2 regions of the Paenibacillus enshidis genome follow, and region 1 is predicted to be linked to the other one. Evidence: riboswitches for the same ligand, from Rfam matches in the RefSeq annotation. Region 1 holds a riboswitch; the other holds the start of a gene.
The links. A riboswitch is a leader RNA that binds a small molecule or an ion and turns the genes downstream of it on or off. The one in region 1 is predicted to bind glycine.

Region 1 (12,225 bases):
AAACAAGCAAGCTGACCGTAGACAATGAGGATCTGTTCCTCGGGATTGGCGGAGAGAAGCAGCTTAAATTGACCGCATCTTATCCTGAGGCCGCGGCCAAGGATGTTACCGCTGACGCTCAGTGGACATCGAGTGATGAGAGCATTGCCAGCGTGTATAAGGGCAAGGTCACAGCCAACAAAGCAGGATTAGCCACGATCACTGCCAAATATGGCGATAAAACGGCAACGGTCAAGGTAAGTGTGGAGGTTGCCCGCTATCTTGACTTTAGTCAGAGCCAGGCCATTCTTGATTCCGTTGGCGGGAAGCAGCAGCTGGAGCTGACCGCGACATTTGCGGACGGTACCCGTAAAAATGTGACAGCAAGCGCTTCTTACTTGTCCAGCAGCCCGTCCGTAGCAGATGTGAAAGACGGCTTCGTGATCGGGTATAGTGCAGGGACGACGACAATTACTGCAAGCTATGGCACACAGACGGCAACCCTGCCTGTAAAGGTGGGCCAAGTCAACACGCTGAGCGTGGACAAGTCCGAAGTCTATCTGGCTGTCAAAGGCACCCACCAGCCTGTATTGAAGGATGAAAACGAAACCGATGTTACAAGCCAGGCCACCTGGACATCGAGCAACGAAGCGGTTGCCTCTGTGTCCGACGGTGGACTGATTACGGCATATAGCTCCGGGACCGCCAAGATTACAGCGACATATGGCGGTAAAACGGCTACCATCACCGTCAATGTGGAGACAGCATCCCATTTGGACATCGGCAGCTCGAAAATTTCCATGTCCGAGAACGGGCAGGCGGTTCAATTGACAGCCAAGGTAACTTATACAGACGGATCGACGGAAATTGTAACCGATAGTACAACCTGGACATCCGATAATGACAGTATTGTATATGTGAACCAAGGCAAGCTGACGGCTTACAAAAAAGGAACTGCGATCATTACCGCAACCTACAACGGCAAAACAGCCACAGTTACCGTCACAGTTGGCGAACCTGCGAAGCTGGAAGTGAAATCCAAATCACTCGTTCTCGATATTGATGATACGTACCAGCAACAGCTCACGGTAACTTATAAAGATGGAACAACGGAAGATGTGACCAATGAAGCGGAATGGACCACAAGCAGCGCTAAAGCTGCGACAGTTGATTCTTCAGGCTTGATCACAGGCATGGCCGAGGGTGAAGCCACTGTAACGGCTACCTATGGAAGTCTGAAAGCGACCGTTAAAGTAGAAGTAGGGCTTGCTAGTGAGCTTGAGGCTGATAAATTTCTGATCGTCATGTCGGCTGGAGACGACCCCCAGCTGATTACGCTCACAGCAACGAATTCGAAGGGCGATACAAGAAATGTAACGAAAGACGCGGAATGGTCTTCAAGCAGTGCGGCGATTGCTTCCGTCAAGAACGGTAATGTCACCGCATATAAAAAAGGCAAAGCAAATATTACAGCAAAATATGGCGGTCAAAAGGTAACCATAACGGTTTACGTAGACACGGCCACAAAAATATCAGCATCCGAAGTTACCCTTTCACTGAAAACGGGTGAAACGGATAATATTAAAGTTACAGCCACGCTAAGCGACGGTTCGACAATCGACGTAACGGACAAAGCCGAATGGACAACAGGCAGCTACAAGGTAGCCACCGTGAAGGGCGGCACCGTAACGGCAACCGGATACGGCAAGACCAGTATTACGGCAAAATACGGTGGTAAAACGGTCAAAGTGCCAGTTACGGTGGATGCGCTGAAATACCTTGAGACCAGCGAGGTATTGTTGAACCTTACTGTCGGCCAGCAGGTGCAACTGGCCGGAACGGCTACGTATGTGGACGGCACAGAGGGGGATGTAACGAAAAAAGGAGTGTGGACCTCCTCCAGAATTCTGGTGGCTACAGCCAAAGACGGAGTGATTAAAGGCATCAGCAAAGGGAAAACCAACATCACGCTGAAGTTTGCCGGCAAGACAGCCAAGGTTGTTGTCAATGTAACAGAAAAATAATGGGTTTATGAGCAGAAAGGCCGCTCCCGGTGAAACGGGAGCGGCCTTTTTCCGTTATATTGCACGATGGCGGGCGTTGTACGTTGCTAAACGTTGCTGAATCAGAGAACGAAACTAACGCTTATCCCCTGGCTCTGCCTTGCGGCTGCCGGCCAGCGATTCTGTCATCCGCCGGCCCGTCGGGGTCTGGGCAAGGCCGCCTTTGGCGGTCTCCCGGTGCTTGACAGGCATGGCGCTGCCGACTTCCAGCATGACATCAATGACTTCATCCGATGGAATGGCGCTGCGTACGCCTGCCAGTGCCATATCAGCCGCAGCCAGAGCCGTAACCGCCCCGAGCCCGTTGCGGACGATACAGGGGATTTCGACGAGACCGGCTACAGGATCGCAGATGAGGCCCAGCGTATTTTTCAAGGCAAGGCCGACCGCATGAACCGCCTGCTCCGGGGTGCCGCCGCGCAGCTCGACCATGGCGCCTGCGGCCATGCCAATGGCGGAGCCGATCTCGGCCTGGCAGCCTCCTTCGGCGCCGGAAATAAATGAATTGTTGGCGATCACGTAACCGATGGCTCCCGCCGTGAAGAGGCCGCGAACCATGTGCTCATCCGGCCATCCGAATCGCTCCTGGGCGCTGATGAACACCCCTGGAATGACACCGCAGGAGCCGGCCGTAGGTGTAGCGACAATTCGCCCCATGGAGGCGTTCACCTCTGAGACGGAAAGGGCATAGGCCATGGCGAGGGCAGAGGCTTCCCCTGAGCAGGTTTCACCCGACCGGAGATAATCCGCCACCCGTTTGCCGTCTCCGCCCGTTAAGCCACTGCGTGATACGGTATCCTCCGTCTGGCCGCGGCGCACGGCTTCCTTCATCACCTCGTAATAGTCGGCCATCTGGCTGATCACGTCCTGGGCAGGCGTGTCCGTCTCCCGGGATTGTTCTTCGATCATTAAAGTGCTGATGGCCTTGGACTCTTGCCGGCAGATCTCGTTGATTTCGTGAAGATGACTGAAACGCATCGCTTATTTTGCTCCTTTATTGGCATTTATGGCAGCCGCCTGTTTTTGTTGCGGATATCGATCCTTCTTACTTCGTACATATGGGCTAATGACTGTAGCTGTGTGATGACCTGTTCAGGGACAGCGCTGTCCGTCTCAATTGCGGTTAAAGCCTCGCCGTCCCGCCCTTTGCGGTCCACATGCATATAAGCGATATTGACGCTGGCAGCCCCGAGCCCGGAGGTTACAGCCCCGAGCATGCCAGGCTTGTCGGAATGAAGCAGGATCAATGCCGGGAGCTCGCCCGTCAAATTGACACGGAACTCATTGAGCTGCTGCACATTTATATTTCCCCCGCCAATGGACGAACCGAGCAGCGTGCGCTTTTCGCCGCCGCGCTGCAGTTCAAACCGGACAGTATTGGGATGAGGAGCGGGGAGGCTGCTGGCAACAAACTCAAATGTCATCTCGGCCTGCTCCGCCCACTGCTCGGCATCGGGAATGCGGGCATCATCGGTATCATAATCAAGCAAACCGCTCAGCAGGGCCAGATCCGTGCCATGCCCTTTGTAAGTATCCGCAAAAGAGCCGTACAGCGTCATTTTGGCCTGCTCAGGCACTCCGCCAAGCCAGTGCCGGGCCATGCGGCCAAGACGAACGGCACCGGCGGTATGCGAGCTTGACGGGCCCGTCATGGCCGGTCCTATGATGGAGAACACATCCTTGAAGCGCATATCCATTCCTCCTGATATGGTGCAGTATTCATTTACTTACGTAATATGTAAGCACAAAAAAAGGACAGGACAAGGAATAGTCCCTTGTCTCTGTCCTTTGTACCTGAGAGTTTCCGACGGGCACTGGCCCGTCTTACCCCTTGGGTGGCTTCAAAAATGCTCTCTCCAGAGCTGCGTCGGCTGGCGGTACATGTACCTGAGAGATTAACTGCCGGCCGGGTGCCGTGCAGCTTGCTCCTTCGGTGCCCTGTATCCTCCTGTGGATCAGGTCTCTCCCGTCAGCTTCATCCGCGGCGGTATTCAGTTCAATGATTTAAATTAAGAGTAAAGGATGGCCGTCAGCGTGTCAATGCTCACTGGCCCATGGCTGCTCAGTGGGTCCGCACTTCCAGCTTCCTGGCAATCAGCGACATGCTATAGTTTACAGCAAAGTACAGGAACGCCGCAAACAGCAGGGCCGGAATAACGAATGACTGATTCTGGGCACCGGCAATTTGTGCGCTGTGCGTCAGCTCAGGCAGCGAGATGATGACTGCCAGCGAAGTATCCTTCATCAATGAAATGTACTGGCTGACCAGCGGAGGTATCATGCGCCGCAGGCCCTGCGGGAGAATGATGTGCCACAAGGTCTGGGTGTAATTCAGTCCGGACGACCTTGCAGCTTCAATCTGCCCCTTATCGACCGATTTCAGGCCGCTGCGCACCACTTCGGCAATCATGGCGCCTTCGAAAATGGACAAGCCGATGATGGCACACCATTTCAATTCAACATCAAATCCGAGCGGCTTGAGGACGAGGAACAGGAAATAAATGATGAGCAGAAGCGGCAGGTTGCGGATCAGGTCAATAAGGGTGGCAGCCGCCTGCGAGATCACGGGGATTCGAGTATAACGCAGAATCCCGAAGATAATACCCACGATTGTGCTGATGGCAATGGACCAGATGCCGACTTCCAACGTAAGGAGGAAGCCCTGCAGTATAAATTTGACGTTAGGCCCGGAAAATAATCCAGCAAAATCCATAACAGGCATCCCTCCTTAAGTTGTTTTGGCCAGCCGTTTTTCCATGTACAGCATGACAAAGCTGAGCGGAAGGGTGACGACCAGATATAATAAAGCGGTGAATGCATAAACGCTGACAGGCAAAAATGTCTCCGAATTGATCCGGTCGGACATCAGCATCAAATCCGCAGCGGCCACGACAGCGAGAATGGATGAGTTCTTGAACAGGTTAATGAACTGATTGCCGATGGCCGGCAGCGCGATCTTGATGGCCTGCGGGAGAATGATATGGATCATCGTCTGATTGTACGTCAAGCCGGACGAGCGGCCGGCTTCCATCTGGCCTTTGGGCACCGTCTGAATACCGGCACGCAAGGCTTCCGCAATATAAGCGGCGGTGTAAATACTTAATCCGATGGTACCTGATTTAAAACCGTCAAGGTTGATGCCCAGGGGACCCAGACCGTAATAAAACAGATAGACCGTAATCAGTAACGGGATATTGCGAAATATTTCCACATAAACGGCACCAAGCCAATTCAGCGGTTTGAAGGGTGCTATCCGGAAAACGGCAATCAGGGCGCCGAGCAGAAAGCTTGCCGCAAGCGCAATCAGGCTGGCCTTGATCGTGTTCAGGAAGCCTTCCATGTACAGGTTCCAATAATTGAACAGGATATTCATGTCAAAAGTTAGCATGTCGGATCACACCTCCGTTAACCGATGGCAAGAAAGAAGGAGCACGCTGCTGCGGCTCCTTCCGCCATTCTTTTATTCAGGTTTAACGCCAAGCCATTGCTCATACAGTTTGTCATATTCACCGCTTGACTTCAGGTCAGCCAGCGTATCGTTGACCGCCTGCTGCAGATCGCTGGAGCCTTTCTTCACTGCGATGCCGTAGGGTTCGTCCGTGAAGTTGCCGCCCACCAGCTCGAAGTTCGGGTCCTGCTGCTGCATTCCGAGCAGAATGGCGTTGTCTGTTGTCAGGGTGTCGCCTTTATTGGCTTTCAGCGCGTTGAATGCATCCTGGTAGTTTTCAAATTCAAGCACTTCGGCTTCCGGAGCCTTTTCCCTGATATTTTTTACGGAGGTGGAGCCTTTAACGGCGAGCACGGTTGTGCCTTTGGTCAAAGAATCTACGCCAGTAATCGGGCTTCCCTTCGGAACGAGCAGGGACTGGCCTGCTTCAAAATATACGTTGCTGAAGTCAACCTGCTGCTTGCGTTCTTCCGTAATCGTCATCGTTGCGACGATCATGTCGATTTCGCCGTTTTGCAGGAGGGGAATGCGGGTCTTGGAGGTTACTTCTTTCAATTCAATCTTGGATTCGTCACCCAAAATGTGCTTTGCGATCGCTTTTGCGATATCCACGTCGAAGCCTTCGATTTCACCGGTGCCGGTGTTTTTCAGACCGAATAGCTTGGTGTCGCTCTTTACGCCGACAACGAGCTTGCCGCGTTCCTTGATGGCATCCAGCGCGCTTTGCGCTTTGCCGCCGGATTCACCGGAAGAGCCGGTGTTTGTGCCGGATGAAGCATTGTTGCCGCATGCGGCAAGAACGAGAGCGAAAGAGAGGACGAGCAGCAAAAGCGCATTCCATTTCAAACCTTTTTTCATAAGATTGAACCCCTTTCAAATCTTTATATTTAGTGGTTGATCAAACGGCTAAGGAACGTGCGTGCACGTTCTTCACGCGGCTCGGCAAAAAACTCGGCCGGCGTGCTGTCTTCCAGAATCTGACCCTGGTCCATAAAAATGACCCTGTCGGCAACCTCGCGGGCAAAGCCCATCTCATGGGTGACAATCACCATCGTCATACCATCATGGGCAAGAGAACGCATCACATCAAGCACTTCACCAATCGTCTCGGGGTCGAGTGCCGACGTCGGCTCATCAAACAGCATGACCTGGGGCTTCATGGCTAGCCCTCGTGCGATGGCGACACGCTGCTGCTGTCCTCCGGATAGCTGTGAAGGATAGCTCTGTGCCTTGTCTTCAATGCCGACCCGCTTAAGATAAGTCATGGCTGTCGCGGCGGCTTCCGATTTGGTCACACCGAGAACCTTCGTCGGAGCAAGCACGATGTTGTCAATGACCCGCTTATGAGGATAAAGGTTAAAGTGCTGGAAAACCATACCGATGTTGCGGCGGAACTTGTTGATGTCCACTTTCTTGTCATGAAGCTCCACACCGTTGACGATCAGCTCCCCGCTGGAAATCGCCTCCAGACGGTTCATACAGCGAAGCAGCGTACTCTTGCCGGAGCCGGAAGGGCCGATAATCACAACGACCTGGCCTTCTTCAATCGTCAGGTTGATGTCTTTCAGAACTTGAAAGCTGCCGTAATGTTTGTTGACGTTCCGAAACTGAATCAGAACGAGCCCCCCTTTGTCTGTGCTTAAGCTCTAGGTTCAGTAGCCAGTAGCCAGTAGCTAGTGTCTATGCCTCCATTTTAACATTGTAATTGTAAAATTAACACATTTTTGTTATGTAAGCTAATAGAACACGATAAAGATAGATAATTAATGATACAATGAGATTATGGGAATTTCAAGATTTTTTGTGAAGAAAGATAACACAGGATTAAGATATGATTAAGATATGGAAGCATAAGCATATAGATGTGGAGGCATAAGCATATCGTAAAGGGAATATAGTATTTCACGACTGCCACGTGACAAATGTATGTAAGTGTCTTACAGTAGAGGGAGCGTCTTTGTTTGAATAAGGCTATATTTTTAATAAAGGAAGGTAATGATGATGAGCAAACCTGTTTCCCCGCTGGTGGCGGCATTACATATGGAACCGCATCCCGAAGGCGGATGGTACAAGGAGATGTGGAAGGCCAATTTTCAAATTCCCAAACCGGTGCTGCCGGACGTGTATTCCGGCCCCCGCTTTGCTGCGTCTTCGACGTATTTCCTGCTTCATCCCGGTGAATTCTCCGAGTGGCATGTGGTGCACTCTGATGAGCTCTGGCTGTACCACAGCGGGAGTCCGATCGAGCTGAAGCTGGGAGGCAGCGGCGTAGAGCCTGGCGAAGAAACCGTCATTATTGTAGGTGCTGATGTGGAGAAGGGAGAATCTCCGCAGGCGCTTGTTCCGGGTGGTGTGTGGCAGACGGCCCGTCCACTCGGCGATGAGCCGGTGCTTGTTACTTGTGTGGTGGCGCCGGGCTTCCACTTTGATGATTTCAAGCTATATTCCCGTCCGCAGGAATGAGCATGTGATCCGTAGTTGGAAAAAGGGGCTGACGCACGGTCTGGTGACCGGCGGCAGGTCCTTTTTTGTCATTGGCAGATTTTATTTTTGTAGAATGGTGACGGTTTATGAAGGCTGCTGTTTGGGATTTTTGCCGTACGGTGATAATATGGTGCCAAAGGGTAATTCAGTTACAGGGCATTGTTTGGAGGATAAATCATGGCAAAACCGAAACAGAAAAGACAGACCAAGAAAGCGGCCACCTGGTCGTTAGTCATAATGGGGGCAGGATTTGCGGCATCCCTTCCGTTTCAGCAGTACGGCGCTGTCCGCCTGTTGGCAGGCGCATTTGAGGCCGGAATGGTTGGCGGACTGGCGGACTGGTTCGCCGTTACGGCACTGTTCCGCCATCCGCTGGGCATTCCGATCCCGCATACGGCACTTCTCCCCAAAAACCGGGGCAAGCTGACAGATGCGCTGGTGGGCACGGTGGAGAATAATTTGCTGAACAAAGAAAGCATCGCGGCCAAAATCAAGGATATCCGGCTCGCGGAAATGCTGCTCGGCGGGGCGGAGCAGGCGCTTGCATCCCCTAAGGCGGTCGAAGCCATCGATACGCTAGCGAAACGGCTGGTGAGCCGGCTGCCGCTGGACAGTATCGCTCCTGTCATTACGGAGGAGATCCGCAGGCAGATGACTTCCCTGGATGCGGGGCAACTGCTTGAATCGCTGGCAAACAAGACATTGGAACACGCCTATGACCAAAAGGCGCTGGATTATGCGCTTGAGCAGGCGGAATCTTGGCTGGTGAAGCCGGAGTCCGTCATGACGCTGGGAACGATGGGCATGCAGGCCATTTCAGGCTTGCAGTTGAACGGACTAATGCAGTTCGCGGTTAATGCGTTTCTTGGTTACCTCAATGAGGAGCGTATGGGGGAAATGATCCGGCAGTTTTTGCTGGCAAGAATAGATGAGCTGCAGATGGAGCATCATCCGCGTCGCTCTGCTTTGCTGACAGGCTTGCAGGGACAGATTGAGAAGCTGGCGTCGGACAGCGCGGTTCATACCAGATTAAATGATTGGAAAAATGAACAGGCCGCCTCCTGGAAGGGCGAAGAAATGGTGCTGGGCAAGCTGGAGGAGCTGCGCAGCCGCCTGCTGGCTTATATGGAGGATGGGGCTTATGTGCAGGCTCATATTTTTCCGCTGTGTGCGCGGCTGCTTGAGGATTTGCGCAAGGACGAGGAACTGCTTGATAGGCTAAATGAGCAGATTATCTCGGCTATTACCAGTCTGGTGGAGAAGAATCACGGCCGGATCGGCGATCTGGTCAGAGAAAATGTGGAGAAGATGGATAACGCCACACTGATCGCGCTTATGGAAGACAAGCTGGGGCAGGATCTGCAATGGATTCGTATCAACGGGGCGCTGACCGGCTTTTTGATCGGCATTGTGCTTACGGGAATTCGGATGCTGGTAGAATCACCCATTTGGTGATTTGGGTCAGATAAAAGTCAAAGGACCTCAAATCTCACTATTGTAGCTACTGGGTTCTGAGAAATTCGAATCCCCTTCTAGTGCTGGACAGTCAAGCCGCCAGCCGATCGTGGCAAGACATGTGATACTCGCTTTTCAGGAGCTTTGCACGATTATCCCGTTGGATCAGGTACAGAAAAACAGAAAACCGGAACCGAAAATACACTTTAGGCACGTTAAAGAAAATAACGGATCAAATGAGGCGAAAAATCGCCTGTTGTTACGCTATTCAGAACCATTGAATGGGTCTATTATTTTTTGAATTGTGCCTTATGGAGAAGCAGATCGGTTCGAGGTCGTGAGACGTTCTTTGGAGAAAGCAGAGCGTTTAGGTGATGTGAAACCGACCGAAAGAAGGAGGGAGCGGAGCAAGGCATCGGAAAAATAGAAAGACCCGGGTCCTCGTTGCCACTTGAACCTGAATTTTTCTGATTTCCTCGTTCATGCTAACCCGCACCGTTCAAGCGACGCACCTTATGCTCACCTTTCCTCGTTCAAGTACTGCAATTAGGCCGCAGCCGCAAGAGGCTGCACCGGTTGGCATGCAATCAGTCGGCGGTAAGGGATCGCCGGAATCGTCACGGCCATGTACAGCAACTTCTGCCACATCGTTCCTTCCCCTTCGGGCAGGCGCAGTCGGCGGCGTCCGGTGTACTCGTTGAGATACGCCTGCAGATGCTTCGGACCCAAGGCTACATACGTACTCTTCAGCGATTTCCACGCCTCTCTCACCACTTTCCGCAAGGGCGTATACAGTCGATAGGCTTGAAGGAACGATTGTACCGCCGATGCACGGACATCTACCTGTTCGTTGATGAACGCAGCGAGTTCGTGCCGATTTGCTCTTTGCCCCTCTCCCTTCTTCTGCGGGACTAGGCGGATTTTGACCTGCTCCAGCTCGCCCGACTCCGTGACCGTGCACCCGGCTACGACCACCGAAGCATGCGGATGAGAAAACTGAGGCCGGGACGGGTTACACCCGTACAGGTCACTGTTCACCTTCACGTCTCCGCAGAGCAGCTCCCGGGCATCGAACTCCCCGATGGCATGGCGGATTCGATGCAGCATTGCCCAGGCGGTCTTGTAGGTGACCTGGATCACCTGGCTCAGCCGCATCGCCGAGATGCCTTCGGGGAGCAGGAACAACTCCAGCGCCTGGAACCACTTGGTCAAGGGGAGATGAGTTCGTTCAAAAATCGTGCCGACCAAAGCCGACGTTTGATGCGCACACCTGGCGCATTCGAACATGGGGATGCGCCGGGAAGTTAGACGACTGCAGCGGGTGTGAGCGCAACGCGGGCAGACGAAGCCGTTCGGCCACTTCATCGCGATCAATGCCTCCATACAGGCCTGCTCGTTGTGATAACGACTGCTAAGGGGTTGAAGTTCCGTTTCCACTTGGACTTCCATGTCTGCTCGCCTCCGAATCCATAATCCACGAACATAAGTTCTTTTTCTCATTATACCAAACATGTGTTCCTATTTCAAGCCTAACATCCCATTTGATCTGCCTCTTTTTTCTTATCTCGTTTCTCTTTATTCCTTCCCCTAAGCCCCCCGAACCTCCAACCCCCGCATTCTGATCAAAAGGGATAATCGTGCAAGGCTGTATGGAGAGGCACCAAGCACCAAGCACCGGGCATCAGGCAACAGACACCACACACCACACACCACACACCAGACACCACCCTATAGACACCGATCTCACTCGGGCTACTAGACTCTGAGGGGGAGAATCCCCTTCTTGCAAGAAAGCTAGCAAAAAGCTGTGTGCTTTGATTCAGCCTCAACCCCAGCAGCAGATCTCCGTTTTACCCCGTTATATCAGGGCCTGTTTGCCGATTTCATGCTGCGAAAGTTGAGTTAAGAAATCATAAATTGACTTATGGGACAGCCCCTAAGTACTCTGCTGTAAGCATATATCACCCGTTATCTCCGGCTCTTTAACGCACGCAGGAGGGCCGCAGCGGATAACACGAGGGCGGCGATGCTGATCACAAGCGTGGCGGTTTGCACACCGGAAGAGGCTGATGCAGCCGGGGCGGCTTGTGAGACAGCAGCACTGCTGTCAGTGGCGGTCTGTTCTCCTTCATTGGTATCGGCTGCACCAGGTGTACCGTCATGTCCTGTTTTGGCATCGTTATGCCCGCTTTGCTCCGGCGCTGCTGCGGGGTCCGCAGTCACGGTCGTCACGGAATGAGGGAGGTCGGATCCTTCATCGCCGGTCCATTCGACAATGCTTCCATCCGCATAATACTGGAAGGCATCCCAGGCGACTTTCGCTTCTGCGGATGGATTCACGGCCACAAAGCTAAAGCGCTGGTATTGGCCGGCCAGAATTCCTTTCCCTTCAGCGGTCCAGGTTACGGTTTTGACGGCGCCGGAGTCAGCGGCGGTTGTGCTGACCTTCCAGCCAGGAATGGGCTCATATTGCTTGAACTCCACGCCCTCCGGAATTTTAAGGGCTACCTTCGTGGTGGCCACATCTTTTTCGACAGGCACCTTGATCGTATAGGTCTCCCAGGCTTCCGGCTGCGAGACGGCAGGGGAGACGGTAACATGCGCGCTGGCAATACCGGCGAACAGCAGAGCTCCCGCCACGGCAGCGGAAAAGGTGGAGGATAATTTCATCAATTTCTTTTTGAAGGAACGATTGTGTGTATTCATCAGTTTTTTACTCCTTTTAAAATAATTTCAGGCTGCTGCCCTGAAGTGCGAGTTTAAAAAGTCAGGTTTTTAGCACCGAGAAGGTTGGAT
Region 2 (12,225 bases), on a different contig from region 1:
CGGCGGCGACAAGGAGCTTCCTTATCTGGATCTGCCAAAGGAAATGAACCCGTTCCTGGGCTTCCGGGCGATTCGTCTTTGCCTGGACCGCCAGGATATTTTCCGGACACAGCTGCGTGCTCTGCTGAGAGCCAGCGTGCACGGCAATCTGCGCATCATGTTCCCTATGATCGCTACACTGGGTGAATTCCGTGAAGCTAAAGCAGTTCTGCTGGAGGAGAAAGCGAAGCTTGCTTCCGAAGGTGTGCAGGTGTCTGAGGACATTCAGCTCGGTATCATGGTGGAAATTCCGTCAACGGCGGTGCTGGCGGACCAATTTGCGAAGGAAGTCGATTTCTTCAGTATTGGCACCAACGACCTGATTCAATATACGATGGCGGCCGACCGCATGAACGAGCGGGTGTCTTACTTGTATCAACCGTACAACCCGGCGATTCTGCGTCTGGTTAAAATGGTTATTGACGCAGCTCATGCAAATGGCCGTTGGGCCGGCATGTGCGGTGAGATGGCAGGGGATGCTACAGCTATTCCTCTGTTGCTAGGCCTGGGACTGGATGAGTTCAGTATGAGTGCGACATCCATTCTGCCTGCACGCAGCCAGATTTCCAAGCTGTCCCGTGCGGACATGGAGAAGCTGGCGGCTCAAGCATTGGATATGCAGACCGCCGAAGAGGTTGTTGCATTGGTTCAGAGCATTGAAGGGTAAAATTTTATCCGTTTTTTACTAGGTTTATCTTTTTCCAAAACATACTCATGCTGAGTTTACAGCAGCCGGTACCTTAAGGGGTGCCGGCTTTTTTTAGGGGCGCACCCGGGATTCGGGCGTACCCGGATTCTTCTTCCGATCGCTGTTATCCCCGGATTTCCCTGATTAGATTGGACAGTGGAAGAAATCCGGGGATAAAGGCGAACGCTCCGCTTCTCCAGAAGAATTCCGGGCACTTGGCAGGGGAGTATGTCTTGAACGCTTTGCCTGTTCAAGGGATGCTTTGAGGTTTGGGCTGGGCTGGGTTCGAGGAGAATCAACACAATGTTGGATATCTGGGTAAGTAAGAAACGATTAAACGGACATAAGAAATGGAGGGGCGGACTCCCCTCCATAGTATTCGGCAACTGGCTGGTATCCTGGCATTAATTTAACCAGCGCAGTCTCTGTGGTTTTGCGCACCTAGCGGCTTGTTTTATTACCGGATTAAACATTATCCGTTTTCAGCGATATTGAGCAGATCTGCGGCAACTTCTTTTTGGCTCTCTGGAATGGTATTCACCCATTCGCGGAGAGCCGATTTCATGCTGCTCTCCGTTAGCTTCTTTGTTTCCATTATCACCTTGAGCTGTGGCGACAGATCCAGACCTTCCTGTTCACTGATATCAGCCGCCATGCCGACAACAGTGGAAAACTGGCACTGGCGATGGTCTTCGAGGCTGCATGCCGTGCCCAAGTCATACACTTTCTCATTGTCTGGTTGACTCATACGATTGGCCTCCCCAGGCTTTCAGTACATCCATGCGAAATCTTGAGTTCAGTTCCGTCGCTTCCTTCCGGGCAAGTTCTAATGTCTCCGGATCCGGTTCTTCGTTGACTTTACGCGAGATTTGAGCATAACGGGCTGCCACCCATTCAAGGTCATCCGGTGTGACAATACCATTCAAAAGTTTATGGCGCGCTTCACGGATTTCAGGCAGCACCTGTTTAATTTCTTCGCGCATCTTCGCGTCCAGCAGCTGCAGATTCTCAGGCGCGAAACGAATCCTTTCCAAGCCATTCGCATGTTCTTCTGATCGTTCAAGCCGTATTTGAACTTCGGGATGCTCTAAACCGTCTGCTCTGGCGAAGCGGAGCGCTTCTTTGAGTGATGCAGCGATCGCAGTCAACTCCGGTACAGGTTCGGCTAACTTTTTCTGAATAGAGGAAATACTTGCCGCATATTTGGCTAAAACCTCACGGTCTTTCTCCGGTGTGGCGGCCAGCTTCTCCGGTGTTAAATCGTACTCCAACAAAGCGGCGATCTCTTCACGGGCGGTCTCTGCATCTCCGGCTTTGAGCGCAGCGGAAACCGCCGACAAGTGGGCTCTGGTACACGGGATACAGCCGACCGAAACATGCATGTCCGGCGCATATTGGCTGTACGGCCTCGCTGGTTCAGACAGGCTTACCGTTTCCGTTAAGTCGATGTAATTTCCTCTTTGATTACTCATAGTTAGCCTCCTTCATAGTTGTCGGTCTCATAATAAAAGTTTTTGTAAGGCTGTCTGCTCAACATTCACCACTAGTAATCAATCAAGTGCCGCCTTTATTTGCACGCAACCCCCCTAATCTTTCGTGGAATAATATGAATAAGACGGAGGTTTCCGTCGTATTCCGAAACTAGGCGGCTTACTGGCGTAACAATGGCCAACATTGCTCTTGCAGTTTCGTCCGCACTTTTTAATGAGTTTACTATTGTCGTAAGATGTCAAAATTTTAATTAATTTTTTTATATGAGAACAATTTACCAGGGTTTTTTTACCTCGTGAATAGGGGAAAAGAACCATTTTAGGAATAATTGTATATTCGTAACATGCAATGTTACTTAATGAGATCTTGTCGATGTTAATGAGATTTACGGCGAAAACGAGGAAATACACATCATTTACCATAAATTGGGAGGTAATAGCGATTGGAGGAATACTTCGTTATTGGAGCGTCTCAAACGTTCAAAAAGGTGTCCCAAAAGGTCCATGGACCTTTTGGGACACCCAGAAATGGGGAATGGATTAACTGCAGGCGCAGTTCAAAACAGGCTTGCGCGCCGCGGTCGTTTCATCCAGGCGTGTGACCGTTGTGGTATAAGGGGCGTTCAGCACCAGCTCGGGGTTCTCCTCCGCCTCCTTGGCAATGCGGATCATCGTATCGATAAAGCCGTCCAGCGTTTCCTTGCTTTCCGTTTCGGTCGGCTCAATCATGATGCATTCCTCCACGTTCAGCGGGAAGTATACGGTCGGCGGGTGGTAGCCGAAATCGAGCAGTCGTTTGGCGACATCGAGGGTGCGGACGCCGTATTTTTTCAGGCCACGGCCGGACATGACAAATTCATGCTTGCAGACACCCGGATACGGAATCTCGTAGTAAGGTGCCAGCCGGTGCATCATATAATTGGCATTCAGCACAGCGTCTTCTGATACGGCACGCAGGCCTTCTGGCCCGTAGGTGCGGATATACGCATAAGCGCGGACGAGAATGCCGAAGTTGCCGTAGTATGCTTTGACACGGCCGATGGAATCAGCCTGCTCTGTATCCCAGTTGTATGTTCCGTCCTCGTTTTTGACGACAAGCGGTTTTGGCAGAAACGGAATGAGCAGCTTTTTGACGCCGACCGGGCCGGCTCCCGGGCCGCCACCACCGTGCGGGGTGCTCATCGTTTTGTGCAGATTCAAATGCACGACATCAAAGCCCATGTCCCCCGGACGGGTAATGCCCATAATGGCGTTGGAGTTGGCTCCGTCGTAATAGAGCAGTCCGCCGGCTTCATGCACAATCTCCGCAATCTCCGTGATTTGCTCTTCGAACAGTCCAAGAGTATTCGGATTTGTCAGCATAAGAGCGGCGGTGTCGCTGCCAACGGCGGCGCGCAGAGCGTCCAGGTCAACAAGTCCCTTGGCGGTTGATGGAATCGTGACCGTCTCGAATCCGGCAACCGTGGCGCTCGCCGGATTCGTTCCGTGCGAGGAATCGGGCACAATCACTTTGCTGCGGCGCTCGCCGCGACTTTCATGATAAGCGCGGATCATCATCAGGCCGGTCCACTCTCCGTGAGCTCCGGCAGCAGGCTGCAGCGTGACGGCATCCATGCCTGTAAGCCCGGCTAAATCGTTTTGCAATGTGTGCAACAGCTCAAGTGCGCCCTGAATGCTTTCTTCCGGCTGGTAAGGATGGATTTTCGCCAGTCCGGAATAACGGGCAACATCTTCGTTTACCTTCGGGTTGTATTTCATCGTACAGGAGCCAAGCGGATAAAAACCGTTATCCACCCCGAAGTTGCGGCGGGACAGCTCGGTATAATGACGGATGACGTCAACCTCATAGACTTCCGGCAGCGCCGCAGGTTCGCTGCGCAGCAGCTCGGAAGGAATGAGCTCGTCAGCAGGACGGCGCGGTACGTCGCATGCGGGCAGTGAATACGCAACCCGGCCCGGACGGCTCAGTTCAAAAATCAGCGGCATATCTTGTTCGGATTGAGTCATAGCAATTCCTCCAGCACCGATGCGAATTGGTCAATCTCTTCTTTGGTTCTTTGCTCCGTTACGGCGATCAGCATGTGGTTTTTGTATTCTTCGTAATCTCTGCCCAGATCGTAGCCGCCGATAAAACCGGCATCCAGCAGACGTGATTGCAAGGTCTGCATATCTGTATCCCCCGGCAGGATGAGCACGAACTCATTAAATGTCGGGGAAGTAAACGCCGTCTTTATTCCAGGCAGGGATGTGAGACGTTCAAGGGCGTACCGGCTTTTATGCAGATTCAACTCAGCCACCTCGACCATGCCGCTTCTGCCCATGACGGACATATAGACGGACGCGGAGAGTGCAAGCAGCGCCTGGTTGGAGCAAATATTTGACGTCGCTTTTTCGCGGCGGATATGCTGCTCGCGTGCCTGCAGGGTAAGGACAAAGCCGCGTTTGCCGTTGCGGTCCTTCGTTTGGCCGACGATTCTTCCCGGAATGCGGCGCATATGTTCCTGGGATACGGCGAAATAACCGCAGGTTGGTCCGCCGAGCGAAGAGGAGATGCCAAGCGGCTGCGCGTCACCGACGACGATATCGGCCCCCAGCTTGCCCGGCGCTTCAAGCAGCCCGAGCGAGAGCGGATTGGAACTGACCACTAGCAGACCCTTCTGTGCATGAATTAAATCGGCCATTGGCCTAATATTTTCAATAGAACCGAAGAAATTGGGGTTCTGCACGAGCACGGCGGCGGTGTCCTCTGTTACCGCTGCCGTGAGCGCTTCAAGATCGGTCACGCCGTTTTTGCAGCCCACTTCCACAATTTCCAGGTTAAGGCCATGTGCGTAAGTATTCAGCACTTGACGCGCCTCCGGATGAACGGAGCGGGATACGACGATTCGTTTGCGGCGCGTGGCGGCTGCCGCCAGATTGCCTGCTTCGGCCAGCGCGGTTGCGCCGTCATACATACTGGCATTGGCTACTGCCATGCCGGTAAGCTCACATATATAAGATTGAAATTCAAAAATGGCCTGCAGCTCGCCCTGGCTGACTTCCGGCTGATAAGGGGTGTAGGCGGTGTAAAATTCCGAGCGGGAAATGACATGATTGATCACGGACGGAATATGGTGATCATAGATGCCTGCGCCCAAAAAGCTGGCGTGGGTCTCGCTGCTGGCATTTCTGCCGGCCAGTGCCGACATATGACGGGTCAGAGCCCGCTCATCCAGCCTGGAAGAAACGGGAAGCTCACCTTGGAAACGAATTTTTTCGGGAATATCCTTGAACAGGTCCTCCATGCTGTCGGCGCCGACGGTACGAAGCATCTCGGCGCGATCCTGCTCGGTCATCGGTAAGTATCTGTGCTGATTCATGACTGCGCTCCTCTCAATATCCGGTCTGTTCCGATTATCTCTATTTTGTGCGTTTGTAGAATGGTGCCTTGACTACCTCAGCTTTGAGGCGTTTGCCCCGGATTTCCACCTCAACCTGTGTGCCAAGCTGGGCAAAACGGCTGTCAATCAGCGCAAGCCCCAGATTCCGCTTCAGAGTAGGGGACTGTGTGCCTGTCGTCACTTCGCCAATCTGCTCTGATTCTAAGAATACCGGGTAATGTGAACGTGGAATGCCGCGGTCCAGCATTTCCAGACCGACGAGCTTGCGAGGAGTCCCTTGCTCCTTTTGCGCAAGCAGCGCTTCCTGTCCGATAAACGGCCCTTTATCCAGCTTGACGAAAAAGCTGAGTCCCGCCTCCAGCGGGGAAATCGTCGCAGACAGCTCCTGACCGTACAGCGGCAGTTTTGCTTCAAAGCGCAGCGTATCCCGTGCACCCAGCCCGGTGGGCACCAGCGCGTGAGCTTCTCCCGCTTTCATCAGCCCCTGCCAAATCAGCGGGGCATCCTCAGCACGGCAGTAGATCTCGAAGCCGTCTTCACCTGTATATCCTGTGCGGGATACAAGCGCGGATGCGCCGAATAAGCCGGCGTGTTCAATAAAGCGGAAGGAGCCGAGCGAAGCGACATTGCTATCTACGGCTACGGAAAGGATCTCTGCTGCTGCAGGACCTTGAAGGGCGAGCAGCGCAGTTTGATCCGATATATTCTCCATTTGCGCATCATCCGGTTTATGCTGCTGAAGCCACTCCCAATCCTTTGCGATATTAGAGGCATTCACGACGAGCATATAGGAATCAACACTGCGTTTGTAAACAAGCAGGTCGTCCACGACTCCTCCATCCGGATAACACATCAGCGTATACTGGGCCTGCCCGTCTTCAAGTTTGGAAACATCGTTGGTCGTTACGCGCTGCAAAAAGCTTTCGGCTCCCGTGCCTGTAACGTTGAATTCTCCCATATGGGAGACATCGAACAGTCCGGCACGTTCCCGTACGGCCTCGTGCTCCTTTTGGATGCCGCTGAACTGGACAGGCAGCTCCCAGCCGCCAAAATCAATGCAGCGCACGCCGGAATATCCGGCATACAGCGGGTACAGCGGTGTTCTTTTCAATGCAGTCAATACAATTCACCTCGCAAAAGAGTTGGCATAGCTTATGAAAAAGCAAAAAAAGGACAGGCCAAAGAACGGTGCATGGCTGCCCAGCCCTGCCATTCTTCAGCTCTGTCCTTGATACCTGAGAGTTGCCCTGCATGATTACAGGTTTCCCCTTGGGTGACCCGCTGCCGCGGATTCTCTCCAGAGTCGCGTCCGGTAAAGGTCCTTTTGCCTGAGAGATTCACCGCTCGTCGGCTTACTCCTTCGGCGTTACCTGCTGATTCCGCGGGTGCAAAGCAAGCACGGGTCTGGCTCACCCTCCATGCTGCCGCCCCGCTCGGGCCTGTTCAGATGCCGCCTTGGCGCATCATTTTTCCCGGAATGTCGGTAATCTCTCCCTATACGTTCATCCGCTATTCAATCTATAACCATTAATACGCGATCACCGGACATATGTCAATAAATTTGTCATATTTTTAGGACTGATTACAAAATGTAAGCCATTACCCTTCCTAAAGTGCTTCTATCCGGAAAAAAATACGCGGTTTTCTGTAAGCTATATTGACATTTAAATCTTGCTTGGCTTAATCTTACGTTGAAAACGAGAAGTTGCAAAGAACAGTTTAAGGGAACAATGAAATGTTTTATGGTGTGAAATTCCAGTGGAAATGGAGCGGTATACATGAGCGAAGTTAAAGAAAACTATTTGTACAGCGAAGAGCATGAGTGGGTAAAAATTACGGATGAAGGTACCCTGCTTGTCGGCATATCCGATTTCGCGCAGCATCAGCTTGGCGACATTGTCTTTGTCGAGCTGCCAGGGGAGGGAACATCTCTGGAAGCCGGTGCAAGCGTAGGCACGATCGAGTCGGTAAAAACCGTATCTGACCTGTATGCGCCGTTAAGCGGCACCGTAATTAAAGTGAACGAGTCGCTGCAGGACTCGCCGGAACTGGTCAACAGCTCTCCGTACGAGGATGGCTGGATGCTTGAAATCCGGGTGAATGGCGATGTTAATGACGCGGTGAGCAAGCTGCTGAGCGCAGAGGCGTACAGTCGTCTTGTGGAAGAAGCTTAATGAAACATTCACTCAAAAATAGGGCATTTGTCCTATTTATTACTTTTTTCAAGAAAATCGCATAAAGTATATACAAGCGTATATTCGTTTTTGCAAGCATGTTTTATAAGCATGGCAGCCTGATACCTACATGAGGGATACAGCAGTCATGCTTTTTTGTCGTTTATCCGAAAAATTTGGAGCAAAGACATTATGTTCAGGGGAATTACGGTTAATACAGGGGAACTTAGTTTATATTAAGGTTAGGCTATATTCATAACCGCGCAGGAGACATGCGACTTTGGTCGTGTGAGGAATTGCGATTGGCATAAGGGTCAAATTCCCCTGAAAATCTTAAATTTAAATTCTGTCATCAACGTTGATGACGAAACTGCATTTTCATTTTATTGATGGAGATACCGTTTTCAATTAGGATGAAGGTAAGCAAAAGGATATGAGGCCTTTTACCTAAGGGTTTGACAAAATCGCAAAAAGCGACAAATTACTTCGTTTTAGTAGCAAATTTTGACGAATCCTTGTTAAGGTTTCAATACATTGAGGAGGTTTTTAACATGAGTTCAGTGGACGCTAAGTCCGGAAGCGGCGGAGGCTTGCGCGTTGGAGTGCAAAAATTCGGACGCTTCCTGAGCGGCATGGTTATGCCAAACATGGGCGCATTTATCGCCTGGGGGTTAATCACGGCCCTCTTTATTCCAACAGGCTGGTTCCCGAATGAAACATTTGGAGCGTTGGTCGGTCCAATGATTACGTACCTGCTGCCGCTGCTTATTGGTTACACGGGTGGTACTATGGTACATGGTCAGCGTGGTGGCGTGGTCGGCGCGATCATGACCATCGGTGTCATTGTCGGTGCAGACATTCCGATGTTCCTCGGCGCAATGGCTGCAGGCCCCTTTGGTGCCTGGGTAATCAAACAGTTTGACAAAGCGGTTGAAGGTAAAATAAAGTCCGGTTTTGAGATGCTGGTCAACAACTTCTCCGCTGGTATTATCGGTGGGGCGCTTGCACTGCTTGCGCATACAATTATAGGTCCAGTTATTCAAGCGATCAGCAGTGTGTTATCTGCTGGTGTACAGTTTTTGATGGATGCAGGACTTCTGCCGCTCGTTAACCTGCTCATTGAGCCGGGTAAAGTATTGTTCCTGAACAATGCTATTAATCACGGCATTTTGACGCCACTTGCAACCGAGCAGGCCTCACAGATGGGCAAATCGATTTTGTTCATGCTGGAGTCCAATCCTGGTCCAGGTCTTGGCATTCTGCTTGCTTATTGCTTCCTGGGTCGCGGAACGGCTAAAGCTTCCGCTCCAGGTGCAGCGATCATCCACTTTTTTGGCGGTATTCATGAGATCTACTTCCCGTACATTCTGATGAGACCGATTTTGATCCTGGCCGCAATGGCAGGCGGTGTTGCAGGTACGTTTACATTTATGATTACAGGCGCCGGTCTGGTAGCAGCTCCTTCGCCAGGAAGTATTTTCGCTTACTTCCTTATGACGCCAAAAGGCGGTTATCTGCCGATGCTGGCAGGTGTCGTTGTAGCAGCTGTTGTATCCTTCGTCATTGCTGCGATTCTGCTGAAAACAGGCAAGCAAACAGATGATAACCTGGAAGATGCGTCTGAACGCATGAAAGATATGAAGAACCAAGGCAAAACAGGTAATGCAGCCGTGGCTGCCGATAACCGTGAAGCGGATCGTGCGGCAGCAATAGCTTCCAGCAATGTGAAAACAAATGTCAACAAAATCGTATTCTCCTGTGATGCGGGTATGGGATCAAGCGCAATGGGCGCATCCATCCTCCGCAAGAAAATGAAGGAGGCCGGCGTGGATGTGGTCGTAACGAACACGGCAATCAGCGAAATTCCGCAGGACGCCGACATCGTTATTACACAGAAAACGCTGACTGACCGTGCCAAAACGGTTGCGCCGAAGGCGGAGCATATTTCCATCGACAACTTCCTGAAGAGCCCTGAATATGAGGAATTGGTTGAACGTCTGAAAAAATAAATCTTAATTGCCTTTTGGCAAAGCTTTTTCAGGTCAATGGCACAGGCAGTTCAAGGGCGAATCGGGAGGGACGGGTATCATGAATATTACCAAACGACAAAGCGAAATTCTTGAATTCCTGCTGCAGCAGACGAAAGAGGTGACTGCGGGCGACATTGCCGCCCGCATCAATGTCAGCACGAGAACCGTTCTGCGCGAGCTGAGCGCGGTGGAGAAATGGCTGGAGCCCAATGGGGTCAAGCTGGAGAAAAAATCCGGGATCGGAATCCATTTGGATGCCGATCCCTCTCGGCTTTTCCAGCTTCGCCAGCAGCTTTTCCGTTCGGAATCGGTAGAGTATTCAGCAGAAGAAAGAAAAATTTACAGCTTATGTATACTGCTGGATGACAGAGAGCCGATCAAGCTGCTGTCGCTGGCGGCTGATTTAAAGGTAACGGTCGCGACTGTCAGCCATGATCTTGACGAGCTGCAGTCCTGGATCGAGAAGCACGGGCTTACCCTTGTGCGAAGGCGCGGTTACGGTGTGCGGATCACAGGCAGGGAATCCGACATCAGGCGGGCTATTTCCGAGTTGGGGCTGGAGCATCTGGATGAATCCGATTTGTTCGGAAGGGATTTGTCCAGACATTCATCCCATGCCATGGATAAACTGATGGAACTGATCGGCAGGGATGTGATGCTGACGGTGGAGAACGCCTTGTGGCAGCCGAATGAAAAATGGCTGGAAAACATGGTGGAGAGCAAATACATGGAGCTGCTGATTCAGCTTTCCGTAGCCATCGCCCGCATCCGGCGGGGGTTTGTGGCCAAGCAGCCGGAATCGGAGCTGATCCTGGGGACCCATGAAGAGGAGGATAAGGTCCGTGCCGCGATGGTGGAGCGCATTTGCGCCGAACTGTCGGTTGCGCTGTCCCTTCACTTTACGGAGCAGGAGAAAAAATATTTCAGACATCTGTTCCGCTCCGCCGAGGACCGCTCGACAAGGCTGCTGCCGCTGGATGATCTGGTGCTGTTGGAAATTGTGAATGAGCTGATCCGCCGGGTGGAGGAAAACGCAGGTGTGCATTTTGGAGAGGATCGCCTCCTGCGTGAAGGTCTGATTGCCCATGTCGAGCCAGTCATGAAACGGCTGAAAGAAGGAAATGATATCCGCAATCCGTTGTTGCAGCAGATCCGCAAGGATTATGCCGAACTGTTCGAAGCGGTCAAGGAGGCCGTATCGGGTATGATTGAGCTGAATGTGCCTGATGAAGAAGTGGGTTTTCTGGTCATGCACTTCGGCGCTTCCATTGAGCGGCTGCGCCAGCTGCAGCGGGAGGTGCGTGCCATTGTGGTATGCACCAGCGGAATCGGATCTTCCAGACTGCTGGCCACCCGGCTGGCGAAGGAGCTTCCGCAAATCAGGATTGTGGACCGGGCCTCGTGGTTCGAGGCGGCCCGTATTCCCAAGGAGGATTACGACCTGGTCATTTCGACCGTCGATCTGCCGCTTGAGAGGGACCGTTATCTGAAAATCAGTCCACTGCTGACGCAGGAGGAGAGTGACCGCCTGCGTCATTTTATCCAGAACATAACACTCAAGAAAGTCAGCGGCAGGCAAAGGCAGACCGTGGAGCCGAACCAGGGATTGGGGTGGCTGGTCGGGTTGAAGGACAGTCTGCAGGAGATTGTGCGGATCGTGCAGAATTTTCATGTTTATCCGCTGGATAACCATGGAATGGATATGAATGAAGTTTTGTATGCCATGTGCATTTCCGAGGTCGGACGGGGAACCGTGAATGATCCGGAAGCGGTGGCTGAGCTTCTGGCCGAAAGAGAGCAGCAAGGCAGCCAGGTGATTCCAGATACACCGCTTGCCTTGTTCCATACACGCAGCAGACACATCCGCACGCCTTCGCTATCGCTCTACAGGCTGAACGAGCCGCTGCAGTTGGAAGGAGCACAAGAAGCAGTAAAGCAGGTGCTGTTAATGCTGGGTCCGCGCGAGCTGTCCAAGGAAAGCCTGGAGGTGCTCAGTGAAATCAGCGCATTGCTGCTTCAGGGAGAGATGATTACGCTGCTGGAGAACGGAAGCCGGGATGAGATCACCAGCTATATGGCGGATGAACTGGCCGATTTTTTTCGCAGTAAATTAGAGACAGGGAGGACCATACAATGAGCATCATGTCCACAGACAAAGTAAAATTGAACGCAACAGCGAATGACAAATACGAGGCGATCCGCATGGCGGGCCAGATCCTGCTGGATGCCGGTCACATTACGGAAGCATACATCGACAAAATGATCGAGCGTGAGGAAATCGTGTCCACCTATGTAGGCAACGGACTGGCGATTCCGCACGGAACGAAAGAATCCAAGGAATTCATCAACTCTACAGGCATCTCCATTATCCAGTTCCCGCAGGGTGTGGATTTTAATGGGGAGAACGCATATATGGTGATCGGC

Region 2: linked by a shared signal. The riboswitch ahead of gcvT (glycine cleavage system aminomethyltransferase GcvT) and the one ahead of sdaAB (L-serine ammonia-lyase, iron-sulfur-dependent subunit beta) in region 1 are both predicted to bind glycine.

The regions. Positions count from the first base shown of each region.
Region 1 is NZ_JBHHMI010000021.1:42,071-54,295, reverse strand. Features, by position in the region: gene ACE41H_RS19255 (Ig-like domain-containing protein) at 1-2,003, shown strand, start outside; gene sdaAA (L-serine ammonia-lyase, iron-sulfur-dependent, subunit alpha) at 2,118-3,020, opposite strand; gene sdaAB (L-serine ammonia-lyase, iron-sulfur-dependent subunit beta) at 3,047-3,733, opposite strand; glycine riboswitch at 3,822-3,904, opposite strand; glycine riboswitch at 3,908-4,021, opposite strand; gene ACE41H_RS19240 (amino acid ABC transporter permease) at 4,105-4,755, opposite strand; gene ACE41H_RS19235 (amino acid ABC transporter permease) at 4,771-5,430, opposite strand; gene ACE41H_RS19230 (ABC transporter substrate-binding protein) at 5,503-6,348, opposite strand; gene ACE41H_RS19225 (amino acid ABC transporter ATP-binding protein) at 6,378-7,106, opposite strand; gene ACE41H_RS19220 (cupin domain-containing protein) at 7,492-7,953, shown strand; gene ACE41H_RS19215 (DUF445 domain-containing protein) at 8,152-9,429, shown strand; gene ACE41H_RS19210 (transposase) at 9,976-10,878, opposite strand; gene ACE41H_RS19205 (YcnI family copper-binding membrane protein) at 11,398-12,135, opposite strand.
Region 2 is NZ_JBHHMI010000012.1:73,809-86,033, forward strand. Features, by position in the region: gene ptsP (phosphoenolpyruvate--protein phosphotransferase) at 1-706, shown strand, start outside; gene ACE41H_RS15005 (hypothetical protein) at 1,200-1,475, opposite strand; gene ACE41H_RS15010 (hypothetical protein) at 1,456-2,199, opposite strand; gene gcvPB (aminomethyl-transferring glycine dehydrogenase subunit GcvPB) at 2,758-4,224, opposite strand; gene gcvPA (aminomethyl-transferring glycine dehydrogenase subunit GcvPA) at 4,221-5,576, opposite strand; gene gcvT (glycine cleavage system aminomethyltransferase GcvT) at 5,617-6,717, opposite strand; glycine riboswitch at 6,810-6,903, opposite strand; glycine riboswitch at 6,904-7,023, opposite strand; gene gcvH (glycine cleavage system protein GcvH) at 7,376-7,771, shown strand; gene ACE41H_RS15035 (PTS mannitol transporter subunit IIBC) at 8,323-9,780, shown strand; gene ACE41H_RS15040 (BglG family transcription antiterminator) at 9,860-11,938, shown strand; gene ACE41H_RS15045 (PTS mannitol transporter subunit IIA) at 11,935-12,225, shown strand, end outside.